3 regions of the Romboutsia lituseburensis genome follow, and region 1 is predicted to be linked to each of the others. Evidence: riboswitches for the same ligand, from Rfam matches in the RefSeq annotation. Region 1 holds a riboswitch; each other region holds the start of a gene.

The links. A riboswitch is a leader RNA that binds a small molecule or an ion and turns the genes downstream of it on or off. The one in region 1 is predicted to bind glycine.
Positions count from the first base shown of each region.
Region 2: linked by a shared signal. The riboswitch ahead of NWE74_RS16555 (alanine/glycine:cation symporter family protein) and the one ahead of gcvPA (aminomethyl-transferring glycine dehydrogenase subunit GcvPA) in region 1 are both predicted to bind glycine.
Region 3: linked by a shared signal. The riboswitch ahead of NWE74_RS15950 (GrdX family protein) and the one ahead of gcvPA (aminomethyl-transferring glycine dehydrogenase subunit GcvPA) in region 1 are both predicted to bind glycine.

Region 1 covers NZ_JANQBQ010000001.1:174,290-184,829, forward strand. The annotation lists gene NWE74_RS00880 (sensor histidine kinase) at 1-383, shown strand, start outside; gene NWE74_RS00885 (hypothetical protein) at 475-735, shown strand; glycine riboswitch at 1,038-1,142, shown strand; gene gcvPA (aminomethyl-transferring glycine dehydrogenase subunit GcvPA) at 1,324-3,849, shown strand; gene gcvPB (aminomethyl-transferring glycine dehydrogenase subunit GcvPB) at 3,851-5,308, shown strand; gene NWE74_RS00905 (C-GCAxxG-C-C family protein) at 5,493-5,969, shown strand; gene NWE74_RS00910 (TDT family transporter) at 5,992-6,972, shown strand; gene NWE74_RS00915 (calcium/sodium antiporter) at 7,021-7,977, opposite strand; gene NWE74_RS00920 (YceG family protein) at 8,249-9,772, shown strand; gene NWE74_RS00925 (toxic anion resistance protein) at 9,796-10,540, shown strand, end outside.
Region 2 covers NZ_JANQBQ010000001.1:3,430,572-3,441,111, reverse strand. The annotation lists gene NWE74_RS16560 (DNA topoisomerase III) at 1-1,601, opposite strand, end outside; glycine riboswitch at 1,917-2,005, shown strand; gene NWE74_RS16555 (alanine/glycine:cation symporter family protein) at 2,321-3,691, shown strand; gene NWE74_RS16550 (S-layer homology domain-containing protein) at 3,772-5,094, opposite strand; gene NWE74_RS16545 (copper amine oxidase N-terminal domain-containing protein) at 5,180-5,836, opposite strand; gene NWE74_RS16540 (hypothetical protein) at 6,361-6,519, opposite strand; partial or broken gene NWE74_RS19320 (CPBP family intramembrane glutamic endopeptidase) at 6,556-6,810, opposite strand; gene NWE74_RS16535 (hypothetical protein) at 6,947-7,234, opposite strand; gene NWE74_RS16530 (DUF2089 domain-containing protein) at 7,236-7,535, opposite strand; gene NWE74_RS16525 (FUSC family protein) at 7,769-9,511, opposite strand; gene NWE74_RS16520 (MarR family winged helix-turn-helix transcriptional regulator) at 9,719-10,144, shown strand; gene NWE74_RS16515 (hypothetical protein) at 10,230-10,540, opposite strand, start outside.
Region 3 covers NZ_JANQBQ010000001.1:3,305,597-3,316,136, forward strand. The annotation lists gene NWE74_RS15925 (ABC transporter permease) at 1-730, shown strand, start outside; gene NWE74_RS15930 (RNA polymerase sigma factor) at 895-1,482, shown strand; gene NWE74_RS15935 (hypothetical protein) at 1,442-2,305, shown strand; gene NWE74_RS15940 (ABC transporter ATP-binding protein) at 2,319-3,200, shown strand; gene NWE74_RS15945 (ABC transporter permease subunit) at 3,216-4,364, shown strand; glycine riboswitch at 4,678-4,784, shown strand; gene NWE74_RS15950 (GrdX family protein) at 4,885-5,256, shown strand; gene trxB (thioredoxin-disulfide reductase) at 5,451-6,416, shown strand; gene trxA (thioredoxin TrxA) at 6,544-6,861, shown strand; gene NWE74_RS15965 (glycine/sarcosine/betaine reductase component B subunit) at 6,999-8,285, shown strand; gene grdA (glycine/sarcosine/betaine reductase complex selenoprotein A) at 8,363-8,842, shown strand; gene grdB (glycine reductase complex selenoprotein B) at 8,865-10,214, shown strand; gene grdC (glycine/sarcosine/betaine reductase complex component C subunit beta) at 10,354-10,540, shown strand, end outside.

The DNA of each region.
Region 1 (10,540 bases):
TATTGTCTAATGCTATAAAGTTTACAAATTTAAAGGGATATATAAATGTTTATATAAAAAAAGAATATAAAAATGTAGTTATAGAAGTAAAAGATAGTGGTGTTGGAATACCCGAAGATAAGATAAATAAGATTTTTTATATGTTTTATCAGATAGACAGCTTAATGACAAGAAAAAGCGAAGGAAGTGGAATCGGGCTTTGCATAGTTAAAGATATTGTCGAAATCCATGGCGGTAAAATTGAAGTAGAAAGTAAAGTAAACTTAGGAACTATTTTTAGAATACATCTTCCGATAAGAGTTGTAGAAAATGAAAAGTGTGATGAAAATTTACATATATTAGATATTGAAAATGTTGTGAACTTAGAAATGTCAGATATTTAAAAAACTAGTATTTTAACTTAAAAAATAGTTGACAATATAAATAAATTAATAATAAACTAATTTTAAGGATTATTAAGAAAGAAGGTACAACATGGAAGAAATATACAGACTAATAGAAGAAAAAATAAAAAATGCTGGTTATAACGGTAATGTAAATGGTGAAGAAATATACGATGAAATCTGTGATGAAATAGAAGAAAAAGAAAATGGAAGTTATATATTTATGTCTAAAAAAGAAGATGATGTTTTCTTCGAATATCAAATAGATATAATGGATGAAAACTTTAATTTATCATACATAGATATAAACACTCCACAAGGAAAAATACATGTGGACTTTGATGCTAATTAGTATATAGTAAAAAAGAGTTATTTTAAAATAACTCTTTTTTTGTGAGAATTTTAAATTAGATTATAGGATATTTATAAATAGCTTTATTAATTAAATTATAAATATAAAAAAAATTTTGTAATATGAAAATTATATATATCAAAATTTAAAATTAAAAATACTTACAACAATAAATGATTTTAGTTAAAAAAATTAATAGAATAATATATTATTGTTAAAAAAATAATCAAAAAAAATCAAAAAAAAAGTTGACTTTATTGAAGTTAATTCATACAATTATATCAAAATTAAATATTTACCAAATGAGATTAGCGAGAGAGACCTAAATATTTTAGGAGCCGAAGAAGCAATTTAAAAATAGCCAAATTTTTAAAGAAACTTTCAGGCAAACATATCGTTAATTGATGGAAATCTGGAAAGACTTATAAACTAAAATATAAGTCACCGAAGGAGCAAAATAATTTTAAAATTATTGAAACTTTCAGGTATATAAACAGAGGATATACAGGCAACTTTATTTGTTGTGTTTGTATGTCCTTTTTTTTAATGGGAAAATAAAAGATTATATAAGTAAGTGGGGGTATTTCGATGAGTGAGTCAGTATGTATGGTAGAATTAAAAAGAACTAGTTTATATGAAAAACATAAAGAAATGGGTGCTAAGTTTTTAGAATTTGGAGGCTGGGATATGCCTCTTGAATATGAAGGTATGATTAAGGAACATGAAGCTGTAAGAAAGAGTGCTGGAATATTTGATGTTTCTCATATGGGAGAAGTAATTATAGAAGGAAATGAAAGTGAAAAGTTTATACAAAACTTAGTAACAAATAATATAGAAAATATGAAAGACGAAGAAATTATTTATACACTAATGTGTTATGAAAATGGTGGAGTTGTAGATGACTTATTAGTATATAAATTTAATAATGAGAAGTTTTTATTAGTTATAAATGCAGGAAATATAGAAAAAGACTTTGATTGGATGATAAAAAATAAAGAAAATTATGATATAGATATAAAAAATATATCAAAAGAAATATCTCAATTAGCAATACAAGGACCAAAAGCTCAAGAAATACTTCAAAATATTGCAGATATAAATTTAGATAAAATTAAGTTTTTTAATTTTAAATCAGAGATAAATATTTTAGGCATGAAATGCATTGTATCTAGAACTGGATATACAGGCGAAGATGGATTTGAAATTTATTGTAAAAATGAAGATGTAAATAAAATATGGAGTGAATTATTAAATATAGGTAAAGGGAACTTAAAACCAATAGGCCTTGGAGCTAGAGATACTCTAAGATTTGAAGCATGTCTACCTCTATATGGAAATGAAATAAATGAAAATATATCTCCTTTAGAAGCGGGACTTTCATTCTTTGTAAAATTAAATAAAAATAAATTCATAGGTAAAAAAAGCTTAGAGTCACAAAAAGAAAGTTCAGTTAAAAGAAAATTAATAGGATTTGAAGTTTTAGGAAAAGGAATAGCTAGACATGGATATGATGTACTAGCAAATAATGAGGTAATAGGATATGTAACAACAGGATATTCTTCACCTACTTTAAATAAAGTTATAGGTCTTGCACTTATAGACTCAAAATATTCACAATTAGATAATGAAATAGAAATAGCAATAAGAAAGAAAAGAGTGAAAGCTACTATTATAAAAACACCATTTTATAAAAAGCAATATAAAAATATAGAAAAATATAATTTAAATAAAGATGATAATAAAATTCAAAATGACAATCAGATAAATCAATTCTCATATATACCAACTACAAGCGAAGATAAAAAAATAATGTTAGCTAGTATAGGATTAAGTTCAGTAGATGAATTATTTCTAGATATACCGAGTGAACTAAGATTAAATAGAAGCCTAAACTTAGAAAGTGCTAAAAGTGAAATAGAAGTAAGTAAATGTATAAATAAATTAGCAAATAAAAATAAAAACTTAAATAATTTAACGTGTTTCCTTGGAGCCGGAGCGTACGATCATTATATTCCATCAATTATAAATCATATAACTTCAAGAAGTGAATTTTATACAGCCTATACACCATATCAAGCGGAAATAAGTCAAGGTACATTACAAGTAATATTTGAATTTCAATCAATGATAGCAGAACTTACAAAAATGGAAATAGCTAATGCATCTATGTATGATGGAGCAACAGCAGCGGTAGAAGCTTGTTTAATGGCTGTAGGTCAAACTAAACGTAAAAAAATTATTGTACCTAAGACTGTTAACCCAGAATGTAGAAAAGTATTACAAACTTATATGCAATTTAATAAATGTGAAATAGTTGAAGTGGATTTTTGTAATGAATATGGGATTACAGATATTAATAAATTAAGAGAAAACGTAAATAAAGACACAGCTTGTGTTTTAATACAAAATCCTAACTTCTTTGGGATAATAGAAGAAATGGAACAAATAGAAGAAATAGTTCATAAAAATAAAGCTCTCCTTATTATGAGTGTTGATCCTATATCTTTAGGAATACTAAAATCTCCAGGTGAAATAGGTGCGGACATCGTAGTTGGTGAAGCTCAGTCATTAGGTAATCCTCTAAACTTTGGTGGACCATATGTTGGATTTATGGCAACGAAATCTAAATACACAAGAAAAATGCCAGGGAGAATAGTAGGAGAAACTATAGATAGTGATGGAAATAGAGCCTATGTATTAACTTTACAAACTAGAGAGCAACATGTAAGAAGAGAAAAAGCAACATCTAATATTTGCTCAAACCAAGCTTTAAATGCATTAACAGCATCAATTTATATGGCTGTAATGGGAAAAGAGGGATTTAAAGAAGTATCAAGTCAATGTATTAAAAAATCACATTATGCATACAATCAATTGATATCAAGTGAAAAATTTAAACCTGTATTTAAAGGAAAATTCTTTAAAGAATTTTTGTTAAAGTCAGTAGACAATATAGATGAAGTTAATGATAAGTTATTAGAAAATAATATATTAGGTGGATATAACGTAGAAAATGAATATTCAGATTTAAAAAATACAACATTACTTTGTGTTACAGAAAAAAGAACTAAGCAAGAAATTGATAAGTTAGTTGAAGTTATGGAGGGAATGTAAAATGATAGAGTACAATAAAACATTAATAGAGATATCTAAAATTAGTAGAAAAGCATACTCACTTCCTAAGCTTGATATAGAAGATATTAATATAAGTGATTTAATAGAAGAAAAAAATTTAAGAAAAGAAAAACTAAATTTACCTGAGGCTAGTGAGTTAGATATAGCAAGACATTATACTCTACTTTCAAATAAAAACTTTGGAGTAGATACGGGATTTTATCCATTAGGATCATGCACTATGAAATATAACCCTAAAATAAATGAAGATATGGCTAATAATACATCATTTACAAATATTCATCCATATCAATCAACTAACACAGTACAAGGATCCTTAGAATTAATGTACAATTTATCAAAATCTTTAGGTGAAATAACAGGAATGGATGAAGTAACCCTACAACCAGCAGCGGGATCTCATGGAGAATTTACAGGCCTTATGATGATAAAGGCTTATCATGAAAATAGAGGAGATTTTAAAAGAACCAAAGTTATAGTTCCAGACTCATCTCATGGAACAAATCCGGCAAGTGCTTCTATGGCAGGATTTAAAATAGTCCAAATAGAATCAGATAAAAATGGAGCAGTTGATATAGAAAAATTAAAAGAAGCTTTAGATGAAGAAGTAGCTGCATTAATGCTTACAAACCCAAGTACTCTTGGATTATTTGAAAAAAATATTAAAGAGATTGCAGGCTTAGTCCATAATATAGGAGGGCTTTTATATTATGATGGAGCAAATATGAATGCAATTATGGGTATAACACGACCTGGCGATATGGGGTTTGATGTGGTTCATTTAAATCTCCATAAAACATTTTCAACTCCTCATGGAGGTGGAGGACCTGGGAGTGGACCAGTAGGAGTAAAAAAAGAATTAATACCATTTTTACCAGTGCCTATAGTTGAAAGAAATGAAGATGAATATGTATTAAATTATAATAAACCTAAATCAATAGGAAAAGTTAAAAACTTCTATGGAAATTTTGGTGTATTAGTAAAAGCATACACTTATATATTAACTATGGGAAAAGAAGGATTAAAAGAAGCTAGTCAAGTTGCAGTTTTAAATGCTAATTATTTAAAAGAAAAGTTAAAAGAATATTATTACTTGCCAATAGATACAGTATGTAAACACGAGTTTGTCCTAGGGGGAATATGCAAAGGCCATAGTGAAGTTAAAACTATGGATATAGCAAAAAGATTATTAGATTATGGATACCATCCACCTACAGTATATTTCCCTTTAATAATAAATGAAGCAATTATGATAGAACCAACAGAAACAGAAAATTTAGAAACTTTAAATGGATTTATAGATACAATGGCACAAATATCAAAAGAGGCTAAGTCAAATCCTGAAATAGTTAAAACTGCCCCACATAATACTGTTGTAAAAAGAGTAGATGAAGCTATGGCAGTAAAATCGCCAATACTTACTTGGCATAATAAATAAGCTATAAATATACAAAATTAAGATAAATTCCTAGAGCCCAAGAGAAATCTTGGGTATTTTTTTATTAACATATAAATAAAATCTATAACATAACTTATATACATTTGAAATATCTATTTTACATGGGCATATTTTTTACGATAAAATAGTTCAGTAAATTATATGAGTAGATGGGAGAAGTAATATGATAAAAGAAGCAAACAAAGAAGAGGCTAAAATTAAAAAAATAGAAGAGGTAAGAAGTATAGCAGAAGGGTACTTTATAAGAGGAGAATTTTTTTGTTCAGAAGCTGTTGTAAAAACTATTAATGATTTATTAGGTAAACCATTTGATGATGACGTAACAAAATTAGCATCTGGATTCCCAATAGGAATAGGAAAATCAGGTTGTGTATGTGGAGCAGTAAGTGGAGGAGTTATGGCTTTAGGAATGTCATATGGTAGATGCCATGGTGAAGCTATGCATGAAGAAATGTTTACACATTCTGCTGATTTACACAATCATATAAAAGGGATATATAAAAGTACTTGTTGCAGAGTTATGGTTAAAGACTATGAATTCCAATCTCCTGAAAGAAAAGCACACTGTGTAAAAATAACTGGTGAAGTTGCTGCATTTATAGCAGAAAAGCTAATAGATAACAATAAAATAGAATTATAAATATTATTAAAGGAATTATATTATGACTATATCAAATAAAGAAAACCTGAAACAAAAATTAGAAAATATACCAATAGCTATAGTAGCTATATCACTTGGATTTATGAGTATATCAACTGCACTTGTCGATTTTAATATTTCATGGGTTAGACATTTTGCAGTATTATTTGCAATTATATGTATAGTACTTATAATGTTAAAATATATAGTATATCCTAAAAAAGTTTTAGAAGAAATCAAGCATCCTATCTTAGGAAGTATTTATCCAACTATTTCTATGACATTAATGGTTATATCCGTTTATATGATTCAATTTAATAAATTGTTAGGTCAAGGGTTATGGATATTTGGACTTATATTACATATTTTAATTTCTATGTTATTTTTTATAGAAAGATTTAAAGGTTTTAAAATAATAGATTTAATTCCAAGTTGGTTTATCCCAACCGTTGGAATAGGAATTGCAGCTGTCACTAGCAAACCGATGCAATTGCTTATAATCTCTAAATTAGTATTTTATTATTCATTGTTTATGTTTATAGTTGTTGGCATATTAATGCTTTATAGATTAACTTTTATGGGAAAATTAGAAGGCCCTAAAAGACCAACCTTAATGATAATTGCAGCACCAGCTAGCATATGTTTAGCAGGATATATAGCAATATCTGGTACACCAAATAAAATGTTTCTAAATGTTTTAGCCATGTTAGCATATATAACAACATTCGTAGGATATATATTAATTCCTAAATTAATAAAAGTAAAACAACTACCTGCACTAGCACCACTAACATTCCCTTTAGCTATAGGTGTTATAGCTAGCCAAAGATATTTAAAATATCTAGGAAAAGTAGAATCTTCAATGCAAGGTTTGGCTAGAATTATTTTATATGTTCAATTAATTATTGCTATAGCAGTTATTGGATATGTAGTGTTTAGAACAATACAATTTTTAATAAATACTTTCAAATCTAAAAAAGAATTAATTACTCAAGTTAATTAACTATAATGAGATAATAAAAAAGAGACTATATTTATAGTCTCTTTTTTATTATCTCATTATAGTGTATGTCATATATGCAAAGTACAATGCGATTAATACAAATCCATGTTTTTTTACTAAAGAATTGTCCTTTTTCATAAATAGATATAAAAGAATAGTTATAAATACCATAAAGATTATATCAATAAGAGCTAATGCACTTATAGTTATAGGATTTATAGTAGTGGCTAAACCTAGGACTAGTAATATGTTGAAAAGGTTAGATCCGATAACATTTCCTATAGCTATTTCGGTTTCCCCTTTTTTAATTGCAACAATAGAAGTAACGAATTCTGGTAAAGAAGTACCTATAGCTACTATCGTTAAACCAACTAAGTTAGCGCTCATACCGAATGATGTAGCAATAGTAGTTGCAGAGTTAACAACCATATCTCCACCTACAACTATACCTACTATACCTATTAAACTAATTATAATAGTCTTAGGCATTGATATTTCTTCAGCAACAGAAGTCTCAACTGCAACAGCTGTCTCACCTTCAACTATATATTCCTTAGAACTTGCTGTTTTAGCTGATTTAACTGTATATATTAAGAAGTAAGCAAATACAGCTAAGAATAAAATACCTTCTATTCTACTTATATTTAAATTAACTCCAAATAATAGTAACATCGCACTTACAAGTATTAAAAAAGGAGCATCTTTTTTAATAGTATTTTTTTCAACTGGTAGTTTAGCTATTACAGATGAAACTCCTAAAACCATAAGTATATTGAAAAAGTTAGAGCCAACAACATTAGCAACGCTCATATCATTTTGTCCAGCTAAAGAAGATGTAATACTTACTGCAGCTTCAGGAGCACTAGTCCCCATAGCTACTATTGTAAGACCTATAACCATAGCTGGAACGTTAAATTTTCTTGCAATAGATGCAGCACCCTCAACAAATATATCTGCACCCTTTATAAGAAAAATAAAACCAATTATTAATAAAACAAATGCCATAATATTCCTCCTAATAAATATCAAATTGTGTATATTATATAAGTTTGAGTATACCATCATAAATGTTTATTTGCAAATCATTAAAATAAATAATAGTTGTATTTTGAGAATGATTTAATTTGTAAAAATGTAATTATTGCTAAAATAGTACATTTTAAGATTAAAAAGAAAAGGTTACAATGATTAAACTTAAAGTTATAAATTTTATGATATAATTAAAATAGCAAAACTTGTAGTTTAAAAATACAATTATGCAGAAAGGGGATTTCTAGTGGAGGTAAGTTTTAAATATGTCATTAGTACCATGTTTAAAAATAAAAATAGTTCTTATTTTTATAGATTTATAGGTATAAAAGACAAACAAGAGTATGATAATGAGTTAAAAACTCTACAATTAAAATGTAGTGAAATAGAAAATAAAGTAATTATATTTGATAATGAGATTCCTTTAAGTGGAGAGATGGAACTTATACAATATATATATAATGAACTTCAAACTATGAATTTAAATGATATAGTGAATCAAGATATAACAATATTTGATAATTATGAAATAAACAATAAGTTTTTGCTAGCATTACAATATGTAGTTGATTTATCTATAAGAATTGAAAATTTCTTCAATGATAATGTAAGAAATAATTTTATAACTAAGATTATAGTGTGGACATATATGTATCTAAAAGATATTTCATTTGATGGAGATATTAACCCAAAATGTGTATATTATGGAAGTATAAGTAGACATGAAATATATTTTTTAATGCTTCTTAATAAAATGGAGATAGATGTTGTATATATAAATCCATTAAAAGAAGAATATTTTGATGAAATTGATATATATAATGTGAGTACATGTATAAAAGAAATACAAATTGATGTACTAGAAACTTTTGAAGAAAGATGTAAAAGAGGAAAATTAACAGAAAATGTAGAAACAATAACTAAGCAAATTCAAAGTGAAATTCATGAAGAGCTTTTTGTAAATACGGGAATATTTAAACCATGGCAATTTAGAAGCGGGTTTACTAAAAGTGTACTCCTTGATACTATCTTAGAAGATATATATATATATTACAATGAACCAGCAAAGCTAAGAGAAGGCTTTGAAGTAGAAGGTAAAAATGTTAAAATTCCATGCTTCTTTAAAAAAATTGATGGAGAACACTTAGAGAAATTTGAATACCAAAAATTAGTTAGATACTGTATTGAATCATCATCAAATACTCTGTTTTTCAATAATGGAAACATTTCAAATGATATAGATGTAAGTGGAGAAATGTTTGAATTAATGTTTTGCCAACTAAGTGATGGAACATTTGATATAGAAGAAGTTAAGAAATTAGATATTTACAAATTTAAAAAGTATAGTTATGAAACACAAAACTTTTTACTAAATAAGTTTAATGAAGTCATAAAAAGAAAAGATTTATATATAAATAAATTGAGTAAAGACGATGTACTTAAACTATTAGTATTAGTATTATCTTTAAAGGAGGAAATAGTAAGGCTTGTTGATAATTTTGACTTTGTAGATAGAGTTCCAAAAATTGTTATATATTTAAATAATGAAGATACTATAAATGATAATATGAAGTTATTAATAGGATATCTTCATAATATAGGAATAGATATTATAATATTTAATCCATCAGGACTTTGTAATATATCAAATGTTATAAATAGTGAAAGATTTAATTCAACAAGGCTTCAAAATATAAATTATAAATCAAATTATAAGTCATTAATAAGAGCAAACACTAAACAAAGTGTTTTTTCAAAATTATTTAAATAAAGTCATGTAGGAGAAGAAATATAATGAATGAATTTAATGAATTTGGTAATGAATTAGAAATTATTGAACAAAGTGATTTGTACAAGCAAAATTTAAGACAAATGAGAGAAGTTCAAGATTTAACTAACGAGATTGAAGTACAAAATATAAACTCAATAATTCAATTTGGACAAAAAGCTAGTGAAAATATATCAAAAATATCAGATGAGTTACTAGCATCTATTAAAGAAGTAAAAGCTGAAGAGGCTAGTGAAATGTTACTTAGCCTTACTAAGATAATGGATAAATTTGATATAAAAGAATTTGATAATCAAAAACAGCCAGGATTATTAACAAAACTATTCAAAACGGCAGGAGATACAATAGCTAAACTATTCCAAAAATATGATACTATGGGATATGAAATAGAAAAAGTATATATTTTATTGAAGAAATATGAAAGCGAAATAAAAGAGGCAAATGTAAAGCTTAAAAAGTTATATGATGGAAATTTAGAGTATTACAAACAACTAGAAAAATATATTGTTGCTGGTGAATTAGCTGCTGAAGAAGTTGATATGTATATAAGTCAATTTTCAAATGATATGACTATGAATATAGATGAAAAGCAAATGATGGTTCAAAAACTTGAGGTTTGTAAAGAAATGTTACAACAGCGTTTATATGATTTGAAGGTGGCTGAAAATATTGCTATTCAAGCAGCTCCAATGATACAAACTATACAAATGTCAAACTTTAACTTGCTTAGAAAGATAAATACATCATTTA
Region 2 (10,540 bases), 3.3 Mb from region 1:
AAATCTTTTGGTGCAAGTTCTAATAATTGCTTACCTTTTGATGTTATGTGTATGTCTTTTCCTTTTTTCTCTAGTAGGAAAGTATTGAATAATTTTTCTATTATATCTGCTCTTGTAGCTACTGTTCCTAGTCCATTTTTCTCCATTTGTGTAAGTAAACTAGCTTCATTTAGATATGATGGAGGGTTAGTTTTTCCAGTAGTTTTATTTATCTTTTCTACCTCTAACGTATCTCCTTCTTTAACTGTTGGTATACTATCATAGCTTTCTTCATCATCGCTATCTTTGTATGTTTCTCTCCATCCTAAAGATATTATTTTATTACCTTTAGCAGTTAATTTCTCATCATTTATTTTAGCTTCTATACTTGTTTGTTCATATTCAAATGGAGGACAAAGTACTGCTAAGAATCTCTTAACTACTAAGTCATATATTTTTCTTTCTTTGTCACTTAAATCCCCTAAGAATACTCTTTCTTCTGTTGGTATTATCGCATGGTGATCACTTACTTTTGAGTCATCAACAAATGATTTATTTCCTTTTATTTTTGTTTTTAATAGTTTTGTACATACTCTTGAGTAATCACTTACATTTACTGCTTTTATTCTATCAGATAATGTTTCTACTATGTCAGTAGTTAAGTATCTAGAGTCTGTTCTTGGATAAGTAAGTACTTTGTGATGTTCGTATAGTTTTTGCATTATTGATAGTGTTTCTTTTGCTGAATATCCAAATATTTTATTTGCATCTCTTTGTAATTCTGTTAAGTCATATAGTGCTGGTGAATATTTTTTCTTATGACTTTTATTTACTTTTGTTACTTCTATTTTTGAGTTATTTATTTTCTTTATTGTATTATCTACTTTTTCTTCGTTAAAGCTACTACTTGAGTTTTTGTTATCTACCCATGTAAATTTAAGGCTACTTGATCCTTTAGTTCCTATTACGTTTATTCCATAGTAGTTTTTAGGTTTAAATTCCATTATTTCATTTTCTCTTTTTAGTATCATTGCTAGTGTTGGAGTTTGTACTCTACCACATGAAAGTTGTGCGTTGTGCTTTGTTGTAAGTGCACGAGTTGCATTTATCCCAACTATCCAGTCAGCTTCTGCTCTTGCTATTGCTGAATGATATAGATTTTCATACTCTTTAGCATCTTTAAGTTTATTAAATCCATCTTTTATTGCTTTATCTGTACTTGATGATATCCATAAACGCTTTAGTGGCTTTTTAACTTGTGCTTTTTCTATTATCCATCTAGCAACAAGCTCTCCTTCACGTCCTGCATCTGTTGCTATTACTATTTCAGATACATCTTCTCTATTCATTTGAGCTTTTACTGTGTTAAATTGTTTACTAGTTTTTTTAATTACTACAGTTTTTAAATACTTTGGAAGTATTGGTAAATCATCTATATTCCAAGATTTGTATTGCTGACCATAACTTTCTGTGTCTGCTAATGTTACTAAATGTCCTAGTGCCCATGTTACTATATATTTTGGTCCTTCTATATATCCATTTTTTTCATTTTTACATCCTAATACTCTAGCTATATCTCTACCTACTGAAGGTTTTTCTGCTAGTACTAATATCTTCTTCATTCTATTACCTTCCTTTGATTGCCCATATGAGCATATTGTTTTACATAATTATTATATTAACATATATTTTGAAGTATCTACTAATTTAAATAATTTTATATGCAATAAATATACATTTTTTCCATATTTCATTCAATTGTTAGTATACGAAACGAATTAAATTGTTGACATTTTTTAGTTTATTTAATATTATAGATAGTGAATAATGCTAACATAATTAAATACCCGTTTGAAGCTTTATAGAAGAGTTGTTAATTTTAACACACCGACGGAGTCGCACTCTCAGGTACTTTTTCTAAAGTAGGACTGTAAAGTTTAGGGAACTCTGGAGAGACCTATTATAGGCGCCGAAGGGGCAAGGCAATACTGCTCAATCTCTCAGGCAAAAGGACAGGGATTATAAACTATTTTTTAGTACTTTTTTGGTACTCATTTATAGTACGTTCGTTTATCCAGAGCTAAATCTAATATTAGATTTAGCTTTTATTATTTTATAACAAAATCTTATTTCAAAATTAATTCTATTGCAAAATTTAATCTTATTGAAAAGTTTAATCTTATTCTAAGGTTTTTAAAATATGATTTTGTTTAAATGTTATTTTTAGGGATAAACTTTTTTCTTCATTCCTGTCAATTAATTCATTTTACTCCAAAGATTTATTTAGCTTAAAATTTTAAATTGTTTAATTTATTAAACAATGATATGAGGGGTGTTCTTTATGAATTTAATTGATGTTTTAAACTCTGTGGACTCATTTATATGGGGACCACCATTACTAGTATTATTAGTTGGTACTGGTGTCTTATTTACTTTCAGACTTGGATTTTTACAAATCACTAAACTTCCAACTGCATTAAGATTAATTTTTAAGGCTGAAAACAATGGAAATGGTGATATTTCTAGTTTCTCAGCACTATGTACAGCTCTTGCTGCTACTGTTGGTACTGGTAACATTGTCGGTGTTGCTACTGCTATAAAGGTAGGTGGACCAGGAGCACTATTTTGGATGTGGCTTGCAGCATTCTTTGGTATGGCAACTAAGTATGCTGAAGGTGTTCTTGCTATAAAATATAGAACTAAGGACGAAAATGGCCAAACATCTGGAGGTCCTATGTACTATATAGTTAATGGTCTAGGACAAAAGTTCAAGCCTCTTGCAATATTCTTTGCTGTAAGTGGTATTTTAGTAGCATTACTTGGGATAGGTACATTTACTCAAGTTAACTCTATAACAGATTCTATAAATGGTAGCTTTGGAATAGATCCAAGAATTACTGGTATTATATTAACTTTAATCGTAGCCTTAGTTATATTTGGTGGAATTCAAAATATATCTAAAGTGGCAACAGCTATAGTTCCATTTATGTCTGGTATATATATCTTTATGTGTTTATTAATTGTGTTTACTTCATTTAATAAAATTCCGACTACATTTACACTTATATTTGATGGGGCATTTAACTCAACTGCTGCTGTAGGTGGTTTTTTAGGTTCTAGTGTTGCTATGGCTATTAGAAATGGTATCGCTCGTGGTGTATTTTCAAATGAATCAGGACTTGGTAGTGCTCCAATTGCTGCCGCTGCGGCTAAAACTAATTGGCCAGCTGAACAAGGTCTTATATCTATGACTGGTACTTTTATAGACAGTTTAATTATATGTTCACTTACTGGTTTTGCTATTATATTATCAGGGGTTTGGACTGGAGATTTAAACGGTGCTCTTATGACACAGGCCGCTTTTAAAAGTGTGCTACCGAATGTAGGTCCTTTATTTTTAACTCTTAGTTTAAGTTTATTTGCTTTTACAACTATACTTGGTTGGAGTTATTATGGAGAAAGATGCTTTGAGTTCTTATTTGGTACTAAAGGTATAAAAGGATATAGATTAGTATTTGTTTTGATGGTTCTTTTAGGTTCTTTCTTGAAATTAGAAATGGTATGGATAATTGCAGATATAGTTAATGGTCTTATGGCTATTCCAAATTTAATTGCTCTAATACTACTTATGCCTGTTGTTATTAAGGAGACAAAGCTTTATATGTCTCATATTAATTCTATTAATAGTGATTTAGACAAAAAAGCGATTTAAAATATAAATTATATTAAATTAAAACAGCATGAGTTTTATAAAGTATTAAACTCACGCTGTTTTTTATATAAGTTATATTTTTATTTTATTCTACTTAACATAGATAATGCTTCTGCTCTTGTTATTTTATTCTTAGGCCTAAATGTATTGTCACTATATCCACCCATATAGCCTTTTTCAATTACACCTTCTACTGAAGGCTTAGCCCAGCTAGATATGTCATTGCTATCTTTGTATTTAACTATTTTGTCTATGTTATTGTCAGATAAATTCAAGTAGTTTGATAACATAGTCGCAGCTTCTTGCCTTGTTATAGGATCATCAGGTTTAAATTCTGTTTCTGTTTTTCCATTACATACTCCATTAGTTACTGCAATATCAATTTCATAATATGCCCAATGATTTTTAGTATCTTTAAATGTTTTCCCACTATGCTTGCTTAGCTTAAATGTTTTATTAAATATTTTTACAAATTCTGCTCTAGTCATAGCTTCATTAGGTCTAAACCTAACATCTTTCGCAATTATTTTTTTACGTTCATATTCTCTTATAGTATCCTCTGCCCAGTGATTATATATATCATTAAACGGTGCTATTGGTATATGTAATTCACTAACACGATTATAATCATGCATTCCATCATAGTAATAATCCCAATAATAAGCCGCTATTAGTTGAAAATTTGACTCTCTAATATCTTTTTCCGTTATATTGTCCCATATTAGATAATCACCTTCAGACCTTCCCATATAATTCCCATAACGTTGACCATACAGTTCAGTTAGCATTTCTCCATCAATACCTATAAATGGATTTTTAATCTTAAAACTATCACCTGTTAAACGAACTTCATCATAATATACATTTTGTTCTAATATAGTTCCATACCTAAATTTTTCCTTATTCGGCAAGTTTTTAAGTGGACTAAAATCTAAAATATGATTAGAATCTAAATTTAAGCGTTCTAATTTTGTTAAATTTCTTAATGGACCTATATCTGATATTTTATTATAACTAACATCTAAGTCCTTTAAATTTGTTAAATTTGTTAGTGGCCCTATATCTGATATTTTATTATAGCTAACATCTAAGTATTTTAAATTTTTAGCGTATTGTATTCCCTCTAAATTCGAAATTTTATCAGAAGAAAATGCTGCCCAGAAACTTAAACTAGTTAAAGATTCCATGTCAGATATAGTTATAGTTATACTATCCATAGGATTTTTACCTAATGTTCTTAATACAACTTCTTTTAAAATTTTATCAGGTATATTTACTTCCTCATTCTGTATATTTGTACTAGTTGATAATTTTTCATTAGCATTTATATCATACGAATTATAATCAAAGAATATAAATGATATAAATGTAAAGATAAGTACTTTAATAATGTTATTCCTCATAAAACTCCTCCAATTTATTTTATTCCAAGTAAAAATATATCATAAGGTAAATAGAATTTAAAATAACAATTAAATCCAATTTTTTCTATGCAACAGTATTTGATATAAGTGTCCATTCACCTATACCATATAATGATTGAAATTTTTTTAAATCTTGTGTTTTAATAACGTACCACTTTGAATTTGTAACGTCTTCCATTAAACAAATAGTTTTTGGATTATTTATATCACTCCAATCAGGACATGTATACGTTTTATACTCTGCTATTTTATTATTTGATTTATCTAAAAATGCATATTCATAATTTTCATGGAAATACTCTTTTCCTTTCCAGTCATACAATCTTTCAGAAAATTTATCAATATCTACTTCATTAGTTTTAGAAGCTTCTATTACATTATTGATACGAGTAGCATAGAGATTATTTTTATTTTTAGAAAGTATTCCCCCCATAGTCATAGGACAATAGTTATCTATTGAATCTATTTCTATATTGTTTATTTTTAGTTTAGGTGTTATTATATCTACTTTCTTATCTCTATAATTTACTGTTAATCCTAAAGATTCTGATACAAATCTTAATGGAACCATAGTTCTACCTTTGTATATGTATGGTTCTTTTTCTAAACTTATAGTTTTTCCATTTTTTATAGCTTCTTTGCTTCCTATTTTTAATATAAGCTCATTATTATCATAGTTTATCTTTACTATAGGTCTATCCCAACTAATATCAGCCCCTATATAGTCATATTTTAACAGTTCCTAATTAAAATTTGTAACCATCTTATACCATAATTGTGTCATGTTTTTCATAATATGCATAATTGTCTCATTTTTAACAATTTTATACTACTCTAATCTAACTAAAAATATATACATATCTGTAAATAGCGAATATAACTATTGATAATATAAAAATAGTATAAATATTAAAATTAGTTTTCTTTGAAGTAATTTTATTTTTTAGTAATCGTTTTAGTGGAAAAACAATTAATACAAGTAAAATAAAAAAAATGATATTATGGGATATGAAAAAAAACACTTTTTCATCAAAAGTAATATCTCCCGGATATGACTCACTAGCAGTAAATCTAGACATACTTACAGATAATTCAGAAATAAAAGATATAACCGCTGTAATGACTGAGCATATTGCAAAAAATAATAATGTTATCCAATTCAAAACAGTTCGTCCCCCTTTCATTTTGTCGTATAGTTATTATACACTACTTAATATAAGTTATGAAGATAATAAACTTAGTAGTTTAAAGCAATACATTCTTTTCACTATCTTTATCAGGAAAATTTACTTTTACATACTTAAATAAATATCTAAAAGAAAATATAAGTCCCAATACCCCTACAAAAATATATATAGTACTTTCTATATTAGATATAGATGTATTTTGATTTGTAAAAAACATTGAGAACACCGTACCTAAAAAATATACAAGGTTGTGACACATATGAGTTATGGTATTTATTAAAATATTGTTGTATTTTAAGTATATCAATGAGAAAATTACACCTGCTATAAATGAAAAAATATGTCCAAGACCTGGATGAAGGATTGCAAATACAATAGATGATAGGATTATTCCCTTACGAATCCCAAATTTGAAAGAAATTCTACGAAGTAATATTCCCCTAAATACAATTTCTTCAACAATTGGTGCTAGTATAACGGTAAAAGTGAATAAAAATACAGTTGAAATAAAGCTTGATTTTGCTACAGGTTCAGATAGTATAGAGTCTACAATCTCAGAATTAATCTTATTATATTATTTTAAATAAACTTATTTTATCAAAATATCTTTCCAATGCTATCCCCTCTTTGCTTAACATATATTATTACTTAATATCATGTATTTTCATTTTATTTAGTTCTTCATTTATTCTCTTTTTAAGTGACTCTCTTCCTTCTGCCCAAACACACATTAAAGTTAAAAACATTACTACACATGCTGGTATTAAAGAATGGTTAGTTTTTAAGTGACTAAAATAAATTATCCAAATTGAAAATCCTAACCATATAATAGGTAAAAATCCTCCCATAACCCAATTTTTTCTTGTACTTAAATATTGTTGTGTTGCTAATACAACAATTGCTACCATTATTGCCATAAAAAATTTAAACATATTATTTTTCCTCCTTTTCTTCTTTATATTTTTCAATAATCATTTTTGCAGTTTCTAAATCAATTTTAGAATCAATTGCTAGACCTTTTATAAATGTACAAAAAGGTTGCTGTTCTTGCTTATCATTTAAATCTATTTTTTGAATTAGTTTATCTAAACGAAGTCTAACTGTTGGATAAGAAACTTCATATAACTTAGATATTTCCTTTAATGATCCTGATGTAATTATGAAGTTTTTTATAAAATTTAAATCTTCTTCGTCTAATGATAATATCCATTGTGGTAATTTTTTTTCATTCATATTCTTCCCCTTTAACTTAATTAACATTTTTTTCCATATTGACTTTAACAATATTAATTGTATCATTAATATTGTTAAAGTCAACATTAGACAAAGATTAAATTATATTAATAAATGACATCTATAAAATTATTTATGGATGCTTTAAGTGTAATTAACCCTAGCAAAAATTTATAAATATAAAAAAAAATAGAGATCTAATATTAGCTCTCTATCTTTTTTCTACTTATTTTTCAATTAAAATTGCTTCTTTTTTGATAGTAATTTAAATATAGATAGTTTAATATTAAATATTTTTCACTACCCATTTTTATACTTTGATCATGAATAAACGTATTTATATTACCTTTATTTAACTTATTACTATTTAAAATCAAATTTTGTTCAATTTTATTTCTATCTATAGATAAATTTATAATATTCAACATATTTAATCTACCATGCTTTATTTCATCTAATTCATTTAACATTTGCCTTGTATTTTTTTTGTATTTATACTTAAGTTCTTTTATAGAATCTTCTATGTTATATGGTAAAAAATATTTATTAAATAAAAGTCCTATAACTATGCCTGTTGTTACAAGTATAAATCTATTTATAGATATGGTGTGTATATTTTCAGATATCGATGCTACAGTTAAAGATAATATTGTAGTCATTACAACTTTTTTACTATAATCTGCGAAATAAAAATATCCTATAAACCCTATAAATAGTACAACTTGAATTGATATACGATCTTTAATTATACTAAATACTATAAAAAATATAGTTACTCCTATAATAACCCCTATAAATCTTTTTTGAGCTTTTATAAGTCCATCCTCTTTATATGGTTGTAACACTACATAGCAACTAAGTATTATCCAAGATTCATGATTAATATTAGTAATCTGAGCTAAAAATACCATTATTGATATCCCTATTGCTAGTCTGATTGAATATCTAAACTTTAATGAATTTATATTAAAATTTTCTCTCATTAATTTAAACAAATTAAATGGCTTTTTAGTATTTATATTTTCATAAAGTTTTGTTACAACATTTTCTTTATTTTCTTCACTATAATCTATTATTTCTTTAAATATTTTGAAAACATAAATACTTTCATCTATTAGTTTTAAATTTAAATTTTTATATTTATTTATAAATTCATCAACTCTAAAATTTACCTGTTCAATAGTTTGCAAATTTTTATTTAAGTTATTAATATTTTCAACTTGAATTTTTAAATCATTTAAATATTCATTTTTTTTCTCTTTATCAACCTTAAAACTTGCCACATGACTTATCATTGTATTTAATCTTGATAAACATATACCTATACTAAATTGTTTTATTGCAACTTTATTATGTTTAAAGTGTTTATATCTTTTTATACTTGTAGATGCAATTAAATATCTTATTTGTTGATTTATTTTTATTGATTCTTTTTCATCATATTTTTCTAATATTAAATTATCTATCTGTTTTTTTAATTTATCTATTATAGTGTTTATAGCAATATCTGATTTTTCTTTTGCTGTTGTTCTATTAATCATTACTTGAGCTATAATTATTATAATTACGCCTGCACCTACTGCTAGCAATCTTGTAGGCAATTCTTGTTGTGTTATTTCAGTCGATATCATAAATATATACATCATTAAAAACATATATGATGTTGGATTTTTAAAATCATTCATGTATAAATAAGTTATTGTAAATATAGTAGTAAAATTTAAAATAATGCCTATGTAAATATTTAAATTTACTAAATATGAAGCTACCACTAAATAAAGATTTATTATTAAAAATGTAGTGGCTCTGTATAGTAATTCTTCTCTAAAATCTCTTCTTAAAAACATAATTGCTGCTATACCTAGCACTGTGCCTAGCATTATATTTTCGTTTCCAAATACTTTTAAGTAAAAAATAAAATTTATCATCATAAACGTAGCTTTAAATAAAGATGCTTTAACTTTTTGATTTTCCATTTAATCACCTACCCTTATAATTTTAATAAGTTGATATATCAACTTTAAAAGTATATATTTTTATAGTTGATATGTCAACAATTAAAATATGATTTAGATTTTACTTTAATATTTTATAATGTTAAAATATGTATATATGTTATGGATTTAATTTTTTAACTTTATTTTAGTTACATGTACATTAGAATGAGATAGGTGGTAATATATTTGGATAGTAATGATATATTAGATTTAATAAGAAACATAGCTTTGTTTAGAAAAAATTACACAACATTTATAGGTAAAAATCTTATTGATTTAGAGATAACTAATTCTGAGTTTTCTTACTTAAAAGAAGTGATAAATTTTAATGGCATTCCTCAAGATGAGTTAATTCGAAATTTATCTATCGATAAGGCTGCTGCAACTAGGATGGCTCAGTCTTTAGAAAAAAAAGATTTGATAAAAAGAGTTAGAAATGAGAATAACAAGAGATTTTTCAATGTTTTTTTAACTAAAAAAGGAACAGAATATATAGATATTACAAATAAAATACTTACTGATTTTTACAATATTTCTTTTAAGAATACAAATGATAATAGTTTTGAAGAATTAAAACACATATTAAAGCAAATAAATAAAGACTTTATTTAATTTATATTTTGATTAACTAAAATCATTTATAGTTATTTTTTAATGAAAAAGAGCTATCTATATAGAGATAGCTCTTTAATAATTATTATCTATAAAATACATCTACAAATGATGCATGATCAAATACTTCCTCATCACTACCATCAACTAAAACTTTAACACCTTTTATCCAATCACCTTGGTAATCTCTTTGTAATAAAGTTTCTATTATAGCAGCTTGAGATATAGCTCCACCAGTTGATCCTGCAAAGTGTTTAGCCCACTTTTGTTGGTCTACTAAGTTTATAGTTAAAATACCATTCTTGTCTATTGATTGTAAAACCATTTGTGCATCATCTTTGAAGTAATCATTTTTTAAAGCTGATATTAGCTCATTTATTTTGTCTTCTTTTGAAG
Region 3 (10,540 bases), 3.1 Mb from region 1:
TGGACACAAAGATAGTAAAATCAAAGTTGGCGACAAAATTGATTTTAAGTATTTAAATAAATTCTTTGAAAAAGATGGTTATACTGAAAATCAATTTGAAGTAATGGTAATAATTGATGGAGCTGAAAACTTTAATTTATCTATGTATGTAAATGAAAATGATTTTAAAAAAGTAGTTGAAAAACCATACATCCAAAAACTGATTGTAGATACAACTGATAAAAACAAAGTTGCAAAAGAAGTAAAAAATCTAAATGGAAAGTATAATAATCCTTACACTCAAGTAAATTCAAAACAAATGTATATAAATGAGGCAAGAAAGTTTCAGTCTAGTTTAAACATTATAGGAATGAGTGCAGTATTTATAATAGGATTAATAGGTGTACTAAACTTTGTAAATACTATGATAACTAGTATAATATCTAGAAAAACAGAATTTGCAATGATGGAAGCTATAGGAATGACTAAAAAGCAACTTAAAAAGATGCTATTATTAGAAGGATTATACTATGGTGTTATTATAACCTTTGTAAATATTACAATTGGTAGCTTATCTACATTATTAGGATATAATATTATGCAACTTAGATTCTCTACATATACATATCCAGTAGGGGCATTAATAACTTGTACAATAGCACTATTTTTAGTATGTTTAATCGTTCCTTTAGTTGTATATAGTAGTGTTAATAAAGATAGCATTATTGACAGAATTAGAGTAACTGAATAAAAATTTAAAATAAATATGACTATAAAAAACATCCTTAGAAATAGGGATGTTTTTTATGTTACAAAATTTGTAATATTAATTTATTGTATTATAATAAAAAATGTTGAAAAATATAAAACCTTTTTTCAACATACCTCGTTATATAAGTGAAAGGGGGAATAAATTTGGCACAAAGTGATGAAAGTCTAATCAATCAAATACTAAATGGAAATGAAAGTGCAATGGAAATAATAGTGAAAAGATACTATGATCTTGTACATAGTTTCATTTATAGAAATACGTCTGATTATAATTTAGCATATGATTTGACCCAAGAAGTATTTATAAAAGTTATAAAAAATATAGATAAGTTTAGCAATGATAAGGGTAACTTTAAAAATTGGATTTTAAAAATAGCAATAAATACAAATAAAGACTATTTTAAAAGTCCTATATATAAACAGAGAAAAGAAATGCAAGATATAGATAATCATGAAATAAAAGATGATAAAAATGTTATAGACATTCTATCTAAAAAAGAAGATGCTAATAAAATAAGACAAGCTATTCATAAATTACCAAATCTTCAAAGAGAAGCAATACTTTTAAAATATTATGAAGACTTAAAAGTTAGAGAAATAAGTAGTGTAACAGGAGAAAATGAAAATACCATAAAATCAAGATTATTTAATGGTGTTAAAAATTTGAAAAAAATGCTTGGAGGTGATTCAAATGAAGAAATTTCAGGGAGAAGACTACACTCTAAACTATGATGATTTAAATGATATTGAATTTGATAATTTAATAGATGAGGATTTAAAAGAAATAGAATTATTTTTAGATAGCTACATTGTTAAAAAAGTAGATGATGAAAAAATTGAAAATACTATTGATATACTCAGAGAATATATACCAAAACAAGCTAAACAAAGTATTGCAATAAAATTAAAACAAGTCTTAATAGGAAATATAAAATCAATATTTAATTTAACCGAATTTAATATAAGTTTAGTGAGTAAAAGTTATTGGATATTATCACTAGTAATAATACTTTTAGGTGTAATAGCAACAAAGAAATTTAATTTTAATATATATTCTAGTGCTATAATAATGTCTCCAATACCAGTTTTACTTGGAATATTTGAGTTAATTAAAGGTAAAGAAGAAAATGTATGGGAGTTAGAATTGAGTTATAAGTATTCATTGAAAGAAACACTTTTATGCAAGCTAGTAATTATATTGATTTTTTCTATATTAATAAGTTTGATAATGACTGTAGCTTTATATAATACAAACTGTGAAATAAGTCTATTAAAAATGATTAAGTTATCACTAATACCGATGTTTGTAACATCAGCTATTTCATTAGTTATAGTTTCTTTATATAGAAATAGTAATAGCATTGGTGTATGTGTAGTGATATGGATGATTCAAGCTGCTACTATAGATGAAAAAACTATTGAAAATATATTAACTATAGATAATCTAACAATAATATTTATGTTAATTGTTTCAATAATTTTAACTGTTTATGCATCAAAGTTATTTTATAAAATGTCTATAAATTATACAGACTATAAAAATTGTGATTTTTAGGAGGGGAATATAAATGGAATTAAGTATAAATGGGGTAAGTAAAAAATTTAAAGATAAGTTGGCAGTAAATGATTTTACTGTAACATTAAACAATGGAATATATGGTCTTTTGGGACTTAATGGAGCAGGTAAGACAACTCTTATGAGAATCTTAGCAGATGTTTCAAATCCAAGCTCGGGACAAATATTAGTTAATGGTAAAAATAAAAATGAGTTAGGTTCAGATTATAGAGATTTAATAGGATATTTACCTCAAGATATAGGTTTTTATAAAAATTTTAGTGCAGAGAAATTTTTACTGTATATAAGTGCATTAAAAGGAATAGAAAAAGAAGAAGCTAAAATAAAGATTGATGACATACTAAAGTTTGTTAATTTAGACGAACATAGAAAAAAGAAAATTGGTAAGTTTTCAGGTGGTATGAAGCAAAGACTCGGTATAGCACAGGCTCTATTAAATGATCCGAAGATACTTATATTAGATGAACCAACGGCAGGACTAGACCCAAATGAAAGAATAAGATTTAAAAATTTAATAGCTAATATATCAAAAAATAAAATAGTGATTTTATCAACTCATATAATTTCAGATGTTGAATTTATTGCAAATGAAGTACTAGTTATGAAAGCCGGAGTCCTAGTAGAAAAACTAACTCCAAATCAGATGGTAGATAAAATAAAAGGCAAAGTACATAGTATAAAGATTAAAGAACATAAGCTACTTGAAATACAAAATAGATTTAAAATATCTAATATATCAAGAGATAAAGAAAATATTGTAGTTAGAGTAGTAGGGGATGAAAAATTTGAAAATTTAGGATTTGAATATAAAGAAGAGCATCCGAATTTAGAAGATGTATTTTTATATTACTTTGATGAAAATAAAACTTTTTAAGGGGGATGAATAAACATGGTAGAATTAATTAAATTTGAAATAGGAAAAATTTTTTCAAAAAAAATGGTGTGGGTATTACTTTTAGCAGTATTATGGTCTATGGGTTCTTCAATTTATAGAGATGCAAGAATGTTAAAATTTAATGGTATAAAAAATAAAGAAGAGGTTCAACAAATTGTATCTCCTTATGAAGGAGAAGTTTTAACAAAAGAACGAATAAAAGAACATGAGGATTATGAAAAAAAACTTCGAAAAAAAGATAATCTTTCAGCTGAAGAATTTGTACTTAGCAGTATATTAAATTTTGATTATAATTTAGATATTGATCCAGATTATGTGGTTGGAGATAGAGAGTATAAAAAAAGTGAACTTAAAAAAGATTTAGATAAATTAAATCAAGAAGGCAAAACTGATACATTTGAATATAAAAATATGGAATATATATATAACCTGATAGATAAAAAAGAAGCTCAAACATATCATTACAAGATGGAATGGATATATGGTGCTGATTTTCAGAGGATAGCTCCATTTTTATCAATATTAGTTATCGTAGGAATTGCCACTATATTTAGTAGTGATTATCAAAATAATACTGTACCGTTAGTATTAAGCTCGAAGTTAGGAAAAAATAAACTTATAACTTCAAAAATACTATCATCATTAATTTTTAGCACAATAATATTTATTTTTGTAAATTGCGTATTTTTAAGCTATATTGCACTTGATAAATTTAAAGGATGGAATCAAGCTTTAAATAGCTTAAGATATTTTGAGGCAACTCCATATAATATTACAGTAATACAATATTATATTAGAGGATTAATGTTTAGTTTTATAGGAATTATTTTATTTACACTACTAGTAATGCTTATATCTTTATTAGTAAAAAATAATATACTATCAATGTTAATATCTTTAGGTATATATTCTGTACCAGTTTTTATATGTTCATTTATGCCAACGAAACAACTTGCAATTATATTTAGACAATTAAATTTAGAGGAACTTATAAGTGTAGAAGCATTATTCCGTAATACAGACACATATAATATTTTTGGAAATCCAGTGTTATATGCTAATTTACTTGTAACTATATCTTTAATACTTATACCAATAGTAACTTATATGATTATACATTTTGGAAAAAAACAGGCAATATAATTTAAATATATTAATAAGATAAAAAAGTAGCTTTATATGAAGTTGCTTTTTTATTTTTGACAACTAACAATTATAAAATAAAGAAATTTTATTTATAAAAGAGTCTAGATTATAATATAAAAAAGTAATAAAACTAAATAAATGTTAAAAAATAAACAAACACTAAAATAAATTTATAAATTTGCTTAAAACATGAAAAATCAACTCGAAAAAAATAATAAAGTTTTTTTAAAAAGTTGTTGAAAGTATTATAGAAAGTTTATATACTTATCTTATAAAAGATAGAAAATATAAATAAAAATTAAATATCCGAGTGAAGGATATGGGAGACAACTTTTATAAGTGACCGAAGGGACAAGTTTAATTAAGTACCCAATTTAATTAAATGAAATTCTCAGGTACAAACACCATATCTAGACGGACCTCTGAAAAAATATATTAACAGGGAGCACAAATTGGGAATTTGTTTTCTCTGTTTTTTTATGCGAAAAATATACAGTTGTGAAAGTGAGAGAATATCATGATAATTGTTACGAATAATCCAATTGTTAAATCACAAATTCCAGACAAAGAAATAGTGCATAAAGATATAACATACATAGAAGTATTAAAAGAGTGCAGAGATCTAGTTCATAAGGGGTATGAAATTTTATCTCATCCTCTTTACGGAAGCGTAAAGCCAAATGAAACACCATATCGAAGTATAATAATGAAAAAGGGAAATAATCTAGATACAAATTCATTACATTTAATAGAAGAAGCAATAGTTACATCAAGTAAATTCCAAAATAATAAAAAAACTCCAAATTGGCCAAACAAAGTTATAGAAGATTTTAGAGTCATTGATTTAGATATTTTACAAAATACCTTGCAAAGAATTCAATACTTATAAAATTATAATTAAATTTAAATAAATATTAGATTTAATTACAATTGAATATATTTACATTTTATTTGAATTAATACAGCTTTAAGTTTATACATATTTATATAACAAAATTTTTATATAATGAAAAAATTATATTATATAAATATCAATAATATACTATAGTGCATATTAATTTAAATATAAAAGGGGGAAAATGAATGGAAAATATATATGATTTAATTGTAATAGGTTCAGGACCAGCAGGACTTTCTTCAGGTCTTTATGGAGCTAGAGCGAAGCTTAAAACACTTATAATAGAAAAAGGTAAAACAGGTGGACAAATAGTTACAACACATGATGTAGCAAATTATCCAGGATCTATACAAGATGCAAGTGGACCTAAGCTAATAGCAAGAATGGTTGAACAATGTAAAGGCTTTGGAGCAGAAATGGTGAAAGATAATATAGTAGATGCTGATTTAAATTCTGACATAAAAGTATTAAAGGGAGAAAAGGGAAAATATAGAGGAAAAGCAATAGTTATAGCTACAGGATGTACTCCTAGAAAACTTGGAGCACCAGGGGAAAAAGAGTTAACAGGAAAAGGTGTATCTTATTGCGCTACTTGTGATGGAGATTTCTTTACTGACTTAGAAGTGTTTGCAGTTGGTGGAGGAAATAGTGCAGTTGAAGAAGGTATGTTTTTAACTAAATTTGCAAGAAAAGTAACTATTGTTCAAATGGAGGATAAGTTAACTTGTGCAAAATCTATAGAAGAAAAAGCTAAAGAAAATCCTAAGATGAACTTTATGTTTAATACAACTATAAAAGAGATAATAGGAGATGGAATAGTAGAAAAAGTTGTATTTGAAAACAGATTAACAGGAGAACTTACTGAATATGAAGCAGATGAAGAAGATGGAACAATGGGTGTGTTTGTATTCATAGGATTAATTCCTCAAACAGAAATATTTAAAGAGAAGATAGACACAGATAGAATAGGATACATAATAACTGATGAAGATATGAAAACAAATATAGACGGTGTTTTTGCAGCTGGAGATTGTAGAGTAAAAACTCTAAGACAAGTAGTAACAGCAACTAGTGATGGAGCTGTAGCTACTATAAATGCAGAAAAGTATTTAGAAAGTAAAAACTGGGATTTAGCTGATTCGACTATTTAAAGAAAATCAAACCTAATATAGTTATTAAAATTAAAATAAGATAATAGATATGTATAAACACTACAATTATAAATTCAATAATTTAGTGGTTATACTAAATATTTATAGAATTAAGGGGGATTTAATTATGATAGCTTTAGACAAGAATACTTTTGAAGAGGAAGTTTTAAAACATGAAGGAGTAGTAGTTGTAGATTTCTGGAGTGAAGGATGCGAGCCTTGTAAAGCATTACTTCCAGAAGTAGAAGAATTAGCAACTCAATATGCTGATAATTTTAAATTCTGCAAGTTAGATACAACTAAAGCAAGAAGATTAGCTATAAAAGAAAAAGTATTAGGACTTCCAACTATAGCTATATATAAAGATGGAGCTAAGATAGATGAAGTAACTAAAGATGATGCAACAAGATCTAATATAGAGGAAATGATAAAAAAATATATATAGTTAATGATTAATTTGCTATAAATTTGAGTATATCTCAAGTTTCTATAGATGACTTACAACTAGCTTGTATTTAAATGAGCTAGTTGTAAAGAATGGTTTGTTAAAAAATTAATAAATGGAAATTAGGGGGTGCACGTATGCGTCTTGAGTTAGGGAAAATCTTTATAAATGACGTTCAATTTGGTGAAGTAACAGAAGTTAAAGATGGCGTTTTATACGTTAATAAAGAAGAGATGCTTAAAGAAATTGGTGGAGATGAACATATAAAATCTATAGATATAGATTTAGTTCATCCAGGGGAAAGTGTAAGAATAACACCTGTAAAAGATGTTATAGAGCCAAGAGTTAAAGTTGAAGGTAAGGGAGGGATATTCCCTGGTATAATATCAAAAGTTGAAACGGTAGGGACTGGAAAAACTCATGCTCTTTCTGGTTGTGCAGTTGTGACTACAGGTAAGATAGTTGGTTTCCAAGAAGGTATAATAGATATGATGGGACCTGGTGCTGATTATTGTCCTTTCTCAAAACTACACAATATAGTAGTTATAGCAGAGCCAGTAGATGGATTAAAACAACATGATCATGAAAAAGCTGTTAGAATGATAGGATTTAAAGCAGCAACATATCTAGGAGAAGCTGGTAGAAATGTAGAACCTAATGAAGTTAAAGTTTATGAAACTAAGCCATTATTAGAATCAATAGCAGAGTATCCAGATCTTCCTAAAGTAGGATATGTATATATGCTTCAAACTCAAGGTCTACTTCATGATACATATGTGTATGGAGTTGATGCAAAGCAAATAGTTCCAACATTACTTTATCCAACTGAGCTTATGGATGGAGCAATAGTTAGTGGAAACTGTGTTTCTGCATGTGACAAAAACCCTTCATATGTTCATATAAATAACTCTGTAGTAGAAGATTTATATGAGCAACACGGAAAAGAAATAAACTTTGTAGGTGTAATTGCAACTAATGAAAACGTATACCTTGCAGATAAAGAAAGATCTTCTAACTGGACTGCAAAATTATGCAAATACTTAGGATTAGATGCAGTTATAATATCGCAAGAAGGTTTCGGAAATCCAGATACAGATCTTATAATGAACTGCAAAAAAATAGAAATGGAAGATATAAAAACAGTTATAGTAACTGATGAATATGCAGGACGTGATGGAGGTTCTCAATCACTTGCAGATGCTGATGTTAGAGCTAATGCAGTTGTTACAGGCGGAAATGCAAATGAATTAGTAGTGTTACCGAAGATGGATAAAGTAATAGGCCATATAGAAGTTGTGGATGTTATAGCAGGTGGATTTGCTGGAAGTTTAAGAGAAGATGGAAGTATAGAAGCAGAAATACAAGTTATAACTGGTGCTACAAATGAAACAGGATTTGGAAAATTATCTACAGTTACTTATTAGTAGATATATGAATTAAAAAATATATTAAAATATCTAAAGTATAAAATTTAAAACATAAAAATTAAAGGGGGATAATTATGAGCATACTTGCTAATAAAAAGGTCCTTATAATAGGTGACCGTGATGGTATACCAGGACCTGCCATAGAAGAATGTGTAAAAACCGTAGAAGGAGCAGAAGTAATATTTTCTTCAACAGAATGTTTTGTCTGAACGGCTGCTGGGGCTATGGACTTAGAAAACCAAAAAAGAGTTAAAGAAGCTTGCGAAAAGCATGGAGCTGATAACTTAGTGGTTTTATTAGGTGCATCTGAAGCCGAAGCTGCAGGTCTTGCAGCAGAGACAGTAACAGCAGGAGATCCAACATTTGCAGGTCCACTTGCTGGAGTTGAATTAGGTCTTAGAGTTTATCATGTTGTAGAAGAAGAAATGAAAGCAGAGTTTGATGATGCTGTTTATGATGAACAAATAAGTATGATGGAAATGGTACTGGAAGTAGATGAAATAGTAGAAGAAATGACTAGCATGAGAGATCAATTCTGTAAGTTTAATGCTTAATTGAACAAAAGGGGTGAAATGTATGGGAAAACTAAGAGTAGTTCATTATATAAATCAATTCTTTGCTGGAATTGGTGGAGAAGAAAAAGCTGACACTAAACCACATATAGCAGAGAAATTACCGCCAATAAGTTTACAACTTAATAAGTTGTTAGGTGAAGATATGGAGGTAGTTGGAACAGTTGTATGTGGAGATACATACTTTAATGAAAACCTAGAAACTGCAAGTAAAGAAGTATTAGACATGATAAAAGGATTTAATCCAGAATTTTTCATAGCAGGTCCTGCATTTAATGCTGGTAGATATGGAGTAGCAGCTGGAGCTATAACTAAAGTAGTTAAAGAAAATTTAAACATACCTTGTTTTACAGGGATGTACGTAGAAAATCCAGGTGCAGATATGTTTAAAAAAGATGTTTATATAATGGAAACATCTGATTCAGCTGCAGGGATGAGAAAGGCACTTCCTAAAATGGCTAAGTTTGCACAGAAACTAGCTAATGGAGAAAAACTAGGTTCTCCTAAAGAAGAAGGATATATAGAGCAAGGATTAAGAGTTAACTTCTTCCATGAGGATAGAGGATCAAAAAGAGCTGTTGATATGCTTATAAAGAAAATAAAAGGGGAAGAATTTGTTACTGAGTACCCAATGCCAGTATTTGATAGAGTAAATCCAGCTAAAGCATTAAAAGATTTATCAAATGCTAAAATTGCACTTGTAACTTCAGGTGGTATAGTACCAAAAGGAAATCCTGATAGAATAGAGTCTTCTTCAGCATCTAAGTATGGTGAATATTCATTAGCAGGGTTTGATAATTTAACTGAAGATTCACATGAAACAGCACATGGTGGATATGATCCAGTATATGCTAATTTAGATGCAGACAGAGTTTTACCTGTTGATGTAGTTAGAGATATGGTAAAGGAAGGATTAATAGGAGAATTACATGAAATTTTTTATACAACTACTGGAAATGGTACAGCTGTTGCAAATGCAAAAAAATATGCAAATGAAATAGGTAATAAATTAAAAGATGCAGGTGTAGAAGCTGTTATCTTAACTTCTACATGAGGCACTTGTACTCGTTGCGGTGCAACGATGGTAAAAGAAATAGAAAGAGTTATGGAAGTTCCTGTAGTTCATATGTGTACAGTAGTTCCTATATCTTTAACAGTTGGAGCAAATAGAATAGTTCCAACAATAGCAATACCACATCCACTTGGAAATCCTGCTCTTGATGAAAGAGAAGAAAAAGCATTAAGAAGAGGATTAGTAGAAAAAGCGTTAGTTGCTTTAACTACAGAAGTAGATGACCAAACTGTATTTGAAAATCCAGATACATCTTCATTAAAACCTAGAGCAATGGCATAAAAAATTAAATGTTTAAATAAATATATATAGCAAATAGATGGACTTAATGGTCCATCTATTTGTGAAAATATATGATAATCACCAGCACCTCTTAATTTCGGTGCTGAATATGTATGTAAAAATTATTGGGGGTGCGCTTATGTCTTATCCAGTTTTAAAAGGTGCAAGTTACGTACTTATTCATACTCCAGATATGATAGTACAAAATGGTAGTACATGTAATGTTGAAAGAGCTACAAATCCAGATTCTGAATTTCTAAAAGAGATAAATAATAATATAAGAAACTACGAAGATGTAGTAAACTATATGCCAAATCAAGTATACA